DNA from 2 places in the Paenibacillus sp. FSL H7-0737 genome. Region 2 is predicted to be linked to the other one. Evidence: a T-box and tRNA genes for the amino acid it is inferred to sense, from the RefSeq annotation. Region 2 holds a T-box; the other holds one or more tRNA genes.

Region 1 (3,717 bases), 3.0 Mb from region 2:
TGGGATACCACCCTGATCGTATCTAGGTTCTAACCTAGTACCCTAATCGGGTACGGGGACCGTGTCAGGCGGGCAGTTTGACTGGGGCGGTCGCCTCCTAAAGAGTAACGGAGGCGTTCCAAGGTTCCCTCAGAATGGTTGGAAATCATTCGAAGAGTGCAAAGGCATAAGGGAGCTTGACTGCGAGACCTACAAGTCGAGCAGGGACGAAAGTCGGACTTAGTGATCCGGTGGTACCGCATGGAAGGGCCATCGCTCAACGGATAAAAGCTACCCTGGGGATAACAGGCTTATCTCCCCCAAGAGTCCACATCGACGGGGAGGTTTGGCACCTCGATGTCGGCTCATCGCATCCTGGGGCTGAAGTAGGTCCCAAGGGTTGGGCTGTTCGCCCATTAAAGCGGTACGCGAGCTGGGTTCAGAACGTCGTGAGACAGTTCGGTCCCTATCTGTCGTGGGCGCAGGAAATTTGAGAGGAGCTGTCCTTAGTACGAGAGGACCGGGATGGACGTACCGCTGGTGCACCAGTTGTTTCGCCAGAAGCATGGCTGGGTAGCTACGTACGGACGGGATAAGCGCTGAAAGCATCTAAGCGTGAAGCCCCCCTCAAGATGAGATTTCCCAATTAGTAAGACCCCTTGAAGACGACGAGGTAGATAGGTTGGAGGTGGAAGTGCAGTAATGCATGGAGCTGACCAATACTAATCGGTCGAGGGCTTATCCTACACTTAAGACGCAAATTCAATTCGGATTCAGTTTTCAGGCATCAAGCCTGGTATGAATATTCCCTGATAGCTCAGTTGGTAGAGCACTCGACTGTTAATCGAGTTGTCACAGGTTCGAGTCCTGTTCGGGGAGCCATATGGAGAGGTGTCCGAGTTTGGCCGAAGGAGCACGATTGGAAATCGTGTAGGCGCCACAAGCGTCTCGAGGGTTCGAATCCCTCTCTCTCCGCCACAAATTTTACTTAGTATGGCCCGTTGGTCAAGGGGTTAAGACACCTCCCTTTCACGGAGGTAACATGGGTTCGAATCCCATACGGGTCACCAAATTTTCACTTGATTTTACATAGTGGACTTTGGTACAATAACAATTGTTGTTTATGGAGGCTTAGCTCAGCTGGGAGAGCATCTGCCTTACAAGCAGAGGGTCGGGGGTTCGATCCCCTCAGCCTCCACCATATTCATTTAAGAACGACGCGGGGTGGAGCAGCCCGGTAGCTCGTCGGGCTCATAACCCGAAGGCCGCAGGTTCAAATCCTGCCCCCGCAACCAATTTTCATTAAGAAATTATATCTTTTGGAACCGTGGTGTAGTTGGCCTAACATGCCTGCCTGTCACGCAGGAGATCGCGAGTTCGAATCTCGTCGGTTCCGCCATTTTTACCTTGGCTCGATAGCTCAGTCGGTAGAGCAGAGGACTGAAAATCCTCGTGTCGGCGGTTCGAATCCGTCTCGAGCCACCATATAGTATACAACTTAATATGCCGGTGTAGCTCAATTGGTAGAGCAACTGACTTGTAATCAGTAGGTTGGGGGTTCAAGTCCTCTCGCCGGCACCATCTTTGGGGGATTAGCGAAGTGGCCAAACGCATCAGACTGTAAATCTGCTCACGTACGTGTTCGGTGGTTCGAATCCATCATCCCCCACCATTTTTTTTAGGGGCATAGTTTAAAGGTAGAACAACGGTCTCCAAAACCGTTGGTGTGGGTTCAATTCCTGCTGCCCCTGCCAATCTTTATCTAAAGTCTTTCTCTAAAGTTTAATATGGCGGTCGTGGCGAAGGGGTTAACGCACCGGTTTGTGGATCCGGCATTCGTGGGTTCAAGTCCCATCGGTCGCCCCATTTACTTTAAGAAGAACAGCAACAATATTAGTTTAATATGGCGATTGTGGCGAAGTGGTTAACGCACCGGATTGTGGTTCCGGCATTCGTGGGTTCGAGACCCATCAGTCGCCCCTTTTATTTTAAAATGTTATTGGGGATTAGCCAAGCGGTAAGGCAACGGACTTTGACTCCGTCATGCATAGGTTCAAATCCTATATCCCCAGCCATTTTATGCGGACGTGGCTCAGCGGTAGAGCATCGCCTTGCCAAGGCGAGGGTCGCGGGTTCGATTCCCGTCGTCCGCTCCAAAGTTTTCATATGGCGCCATAGCCAAGTGGTAAGGCAAAGCTCTGCAAAAGCTTTATCCCCAGTTCAAATCTGGGTGGCGCCTCCATTAATTTCATATGTGCCGGCGTGGCGGAATGGCAGACGCGCTCGACTCAAAATCGAGAGGGAAACCGTGGAGGTTCGAGTCCTCTCGCCGGTATATCAAAAAGGTTTGTAAAGTCGCTTGTATAAGCAACTTTACAAACCTTTTTTCTTTGTCTTTGAGCTTTTTATTCTTAAGCCGTTGAATTAGAGGCGTCTCTAATCAACGGCCTTTTTGTGTGGAGTTTTGTTTTATTGACTGCTTAGTCGGAATGCTCGTGGGGTGAGACCAATTTCACGTTTAAACATATTGCAGAATTGGGCGTCATTCACAAACCCAGCAGCAGCTGATACTTCAGAGATATGCATTTGGGTATGTTGCAAGAGAGACTTTGCATAATCCAGACGTTTCAATAGTAGATAGCGCAGAGGTGAAGAACCGAATCGTTCTTTAAATAAATGGCGGAAACGATCATAGCTGTATCCAGACATCTCTGAAAGTGTTGCGACCGATAGCTTATGGCGGTAATGCTCATTCATATAGTTTAGAACATATTGGACTCTGTCTTCCGTTGGTGATTGAAACCCAGAGGCACTAAGAAGCCGTATCAGATGAACAGTGATTTCGCTCATTTGCAGGTTCAATAGTTCAGAGAATCCATCTTGTTTGCGCGTAAACTCTGCTTTCATTCGAAGCAAGATCTGTAGAACAGTATGGTCTTTATCATCTTCATATACGCCTTGCAAATTCTCCATATTTGGGTGATTTGAATGGAAGCCTACAAATAGTATAGTAGCATCCTCGCGATGATTCTCATCATGTTTATGATTGGGTGGTATCAGCGCGAATGAAGAAGAACGAAAATGATAACTTCGCGAACCTACATTGGTAGTTCCTAAGCCGTTTAAATAATAGACTAGTTCATAACATTCATGCTGGTGTGGTGGAATATAGGTATTAACCTCATGTGCTGCATTTACAATATATAGAACACGATCCATGATGACCCTCCAATAATTATGTTTTAGCCGAATCGTACAAAAATATGACCGAAATCATATAATTATTTTCATTAATATTTGATATGATCGTATCAAGAAATCCGAAGATTAGCAACCTGACTGGCCATCTCGTTCGGGAATTAGTCGGATTATTCGTAAAAATTATAATTTTATCTCTTTTTTTGAGTGTATTCGTTAAAATCATTAAAATTTTGACAATGTTACATGAAAAATGAGAGTTTCCATCTAAATCGTGAAATATACAACGGACTAAGAAGGAGAACCTCTCAAATTACTAACCAACTATAAATAGGGGGAATAGAAAAATGAAAAAGAAAGTTCTTTCTTTGTTGTTACTAGTAGTAATGGTAATGGTCACAGCCTGTGGAAATAATACGTCGAGTAATGGATCTTCCGCGAATGCAGGATCTAACGCAGCTGAAGGTGGAGAAACAGGTTCAGGGGATAAACTCAAAGTAGTACTTCTGATTCCAGGAACGCTTGGAGATAAATCTTTCT
Region 2 (3,717 bases):
TGATTTAAACGCTTTTGGATCCTTTAACGTTTTTCTTTTGATCCAGGCCCGGCAAGTCATTTCCTGCATCGCTTCAAGCGCATCATTCCGGTTACGCAAGTAGCTATAGGCAATACTGTATAGCTGTTCTCTATGTACCAATATAGAATCGTAGAAATCCGTCTCGCTCCGAGAATCAAGAATCGTTACCTTCTTCATTTCTGCATTAGTCATCGTCATATCCTTCCTTAGCCCCCTCTCCTAAACCTCTCATAGATTAAGACGGGGAGGGTATAGAAACGGTTTTTATTTGTATTAACTTTTTTGGGACTGAGCACTTAAAATTATAACATTCTATAAAAAAAGAACGATAAATGTTATGATAAGTAAAATTGGACATAATCAACAGTACGCACTTAAAAGTACCATAGGTACTAAAAAGTACCCATACATTGGAGGATATCATGACAACTATCAAGAAAAAATACAATATTTCTGTTGAGGCCACACTCGAAGTAATTGGAGGGAAATGGAAATGTGTAATTTTGTGTCATTTAACTCATGGCAAAAAGCGAACATCGGAACTAAAACAGTTAATGCCCGGAATTACTCAAAAAATGTTAACCCAGCAACTACGCGAACTTGAGGCCGATGGAATTATCAACCGGATCGTATACAATCAGGTTCCACCCAAAGTGGAATATGAGCTTAGTGAGTATGGTGATAGTTTAAGCGACATTTTAACTTCTCTATGTAATTGGGGAGAACAACATATCATTAAGCAGTATGGCGATAAATATGCTGTTTTAGAGGACAACATTTTAAATAAATAAATTTTACCCTATGAAAATAAGGACAGTTAAATCAGATTGATTTAACTGTCCTTAACTTAAATTACTCCGTCTCCTCCAATAGCAGTTGCTGTGAATGATATGGGGCCAAATAGATTTATAGGTAAGTTGCTATCATTTTGAATTACCAATTCATAATTGTGGACTCCAATATAAGGACCATCAACCCACTGAACATTTAATTGAATATCAGTAATTGTAGTAAAACGAAAAAAGGAGCTATAAATATCGACTCCTGCACGTCGGATTAAAACAAGAAATTGACTATCAGCAAGTGCAGTAAGACTAAAACTACCATTTAACTCGACTCTACTAGAGAAAGAAGCTGGGTTAGCTGGGCTAATATTTACTTGCGCTGTGGCAAGACCCACTCCAGCTCCAGGAATCCCTGCAACCGTTGTAACAGCATTAAACGGGTCTAAAGGGATTTTTGCCTGTGAACCATAACTTATATTTGTCGCCATTTATCATCACTCCATTCCAATTACAAGGTTATACATTATTATATTGTGAATCAACAATGATAGATTGGACTTAATTGCTGATGATAATATACATTTAAGTGATACTTTGCTAGATCATATAAACCTAGATGCTCTGTATCATCATCTAATTTCCAACCATTGACAAACTCACTTATCAGAATTACAATTACCAAAATATCATGAACAACGCAGACAAAGGGTAAGTAGACAATCGAACATGGACTTCAGAGAGCCGGTGGCTGCTGCGAACCGGTGTCCAGCGCTTGATCGAATGGCCTTTAGAGTTGCTCTTCCGAACCATCTTAGCTGATGTTGTAGGGAAAGCCGGGTTTCCCGCCGTTATCAAGGGACCTGTATCGAGATTGTCTCAGACCTTCTCCGTACCGGTAAGAGAAGATCGTAATACTAACGAAACCTGGTTGCGCGATCATTTAAGGTGGTACCACGACAACTTCGTCCTTATTGGATGAGGTTTTTTTGTCATTTAAAGGAGGTGATGGCCATGGATGATGGCTGGTGGTGGCGACTCAATATTAATCAGAAGCGACAAAACAGGAGGAATTCAAATGATAAAAGAACGTGTATTAACTGGAGATCGAGTGACCGGAAAGCTGCACCTTGGCCATTACGTGGGCAGTTTACAGAACCGAGTGACTCTACAGGAGCAATATGATACTTTTGTGTTTCTAGCAGATATTCAAGCCCTAACGACTCACTTTGATCGGCCTCAATACCTTGGTCAAAACTTGAATGAAATCACACTGGACTATTTATCGGCGGGTATAAATCCAGATAAAGCCACCCTATTTATTCAATCTATGGTTCCTGAGATCGCTGAGCTGACCGTCCTATTCTCCATGTTTGTTACTGTGAATTCTTTACGGCATAATCCCACGATTAAAGCCGAATCGAAAAATTCCAGCTTAGATGAATTGTATTATGGTTTTCTAGGTTATCCAGTTAGCCAGGCTGCGGATATAACCTTTTGTAAAGCGACGATTATTCCTGTAGGAGAAGACCAGCTTCCCCATCTGGAGTTGACCCGCAAAATCGTACGTAGATTCAACGAACTGTACAGCCCCATCCTTGTGGAGCCCAGAGCGCTCATCAGCGAGACGCCAAGACTAGTAGGAACAGACGGCAATGCTAAAATGAGTAAAAGCCTCGGCAATGCTATCGAGCTGGACTCTACGAAAGAAGAGATCACCTTCAAGATCCGTAAAGCCACAACCGATCCAGCCCGTGTTCATAAAAATGATCCTGGGCATCCAGATATTTGTCCCATTTATGCTTATCATCGTGCTGTTCGTTCGCATGGCGCCTCAGAAATTCACGATAGCTGCGAAAGTGGCAGTATAAGCTGTTCTGCCTGTAAGCAGCTTATCACGACAGCTCTAGACCAGCTAATTGAACCAATGCGTGAGCGTCGCTCCTATTATGCTGCCAGACCCAAGGTTGTTGAGGATATCTTATTATCCGGAACTAAGCGTGCCCGCGATATTGCTCAAGAAACGATGTCCGAAGTACGCGAGGCTATTGGCCTTAATTATTTTTCAAAATAAAACTGATCTCTAAGGGCAATAAAAAAACGCCGGACTCTCTATTGGAGAGAGCGCCGGCTGTTTTTGCTTCGCTTGCAGCTACAAGCGTCGATCCCTCCTTGAAGCTATACTCTGGACCAGGGGTTAGGACTTTATACTTGTCCGCTTCTATATAAAAATACTTTCTATAACGTAAATCCTTTCTTCAAAAAAAGGCCGTAACCCTCCCCCCAAGGGATCATTACGGCCTTATTTTCACTTATAGCACCCAATTCCCTTTACGGAATACCGGCTCAATCGTACCATCCGCCAATTCTCCGTCAATATCCAGCTCAGCTGAACCAATCATAAAATCGACATGCGTTAAGCTGACATTAGCACCTCGTGCGACAAGCTCTTCATTCGTAAGCTTTGTGCCGCCTTCAATATTGACAGGATAAGCACTTCCCAACGCGAAATGGCAGGAGGCATTCTCATCAATCCCTGTATTGTAGAAAATTCGGTTCAAGCGAGAGATTGGAGAATCATGCTGCACTAAAGCCACTTCTCCTAAATAGGATGCACCTTCATCGGTTGCCAGCAGCGAAGTCAAATGCTCACGTCCGGATTCAGCTTCATATGCTACTACTTTTCCATCTTTAAAAGTGAAGGAAAGGCCTTCTACCAAACGTCCGTTCAGATTCAATGGAAGTGTGCTTCTAACGGTACCATTCACACCTGTACGATGTGGCATGGAATAGATCTCTTCCGTTGGCATATTAGCCACGAAATACACGCCTTTATCATTCTCTCCGCCGCCTCCACGCCATAAATGTCCTTCTGGAAGCTCCACATGCAGATCCGTTCCCGGAGCGCGGTAAT

The links. A T-box is a leader RNA that pairs with one kind of tRNA and senses whether it is charged. The one in region 2 lies ahead of trpS (tryptophan--tRNA ligase), so its partner is inferred to be a tRNA-Trp.
Region 1: it encodes a tRNA-Trp, which carries the amino acid that the T-box ahead of trpS (tryptophan--tRNA ligase) is inferred to sense. The anticodon was not compared.

What each region holds. Positions count from the first base shown of each region.
Region 1 covers NZ_CP009279.1:5,825,890-5,829,606, reverse strand. Annotated here, with positions in the region: rRNA gene H70737_RS25450 (23S ribosomal RNA) at 1-725, shown strand, start outside; tRNA gene H70737_RS25445 (tRNA-Asn) at 786-861, shown strand; tRNA gene H70737_RS25440 (tRNA-Ser) at 865-957, shown strand; tRNA gene H70737_RS25435 (tRNA-Glu) at 975-1,049, shown strand; tRNA gene H70737_RS25430 (tRNA-Val) at 1,105-1,180, shown strand; tRNA gene H70737_RS25425 (tRNA-Met) at 1,198-1,274, shown strand; tRNA gene H70737_RS25420 (tRNA-Asp) at 1,301-1,378, shown strand; tRNA gene H70737_RS25415 (tRNA-Phe) at 1,389-1,464, shown strand; tRNA gene H70737_RS25410 (tRNA-Thr) at 1,485-1,560, shown strand; tRNA gene H70737_RS25405 (tRNA-Tyr) at 1,566-1,651, shown strand; tRNA gene H70737_RS25400 (tRNA-Trp) at 1,660-1,733, shown strand; tRNA gene H70737_RS25395 (tRNA-His) at 1,770-1,845, shown strand; tRNA gene H70737_RS25390 (tRNA-His) at 1,886-1,958, shown strand; tRNA gene H70737_RS25385 (tRNA-Gln) at 1,980-2,054, shown strand; tRNA gene H70737_RS25380 (tRNA-Gly) at 2,061-2,135, shown strand; tRNA gene H70737_RS25375 (tRNA-Cys) at 2,148-2,221, shown strand; tRNA gene H70737_RS25370 (tRNA-Leu) at 2,236-2,314, shown strand; gene H70737_RS25365 (AraC family transcriptional regulator) at 2,449-3,198, opposite strand; gene H70737_RS25360 (BMP family ABC transporter substrate-binding protein) at 3,525-3,717, shown strand, end outside.
Region 2 covers NZ_CP009279.1:2,846,657-2,850,373, reverse strand. Annotated here, with positions in the region: gene H70737_RS12235 (sigma-70 family RNA polymerase sigma factor) at 1-219, opposite strand, end outside; gene H70737_RS12230 (winged helix-turn-helix transcriptional regulator) at 444-812, shown strand; gene H70737_RS12225 (hypothetical protein) at 869-1,294, opposite strand; T-box leader at 1,496-1,779, shown strand; gene trpS (tryptophan--tRNA ligase) at 1,882-2,877, shown strand; gene H70737_RS12215 (aminopeptidase) at 3,116-3,717, opposite strand, start outside.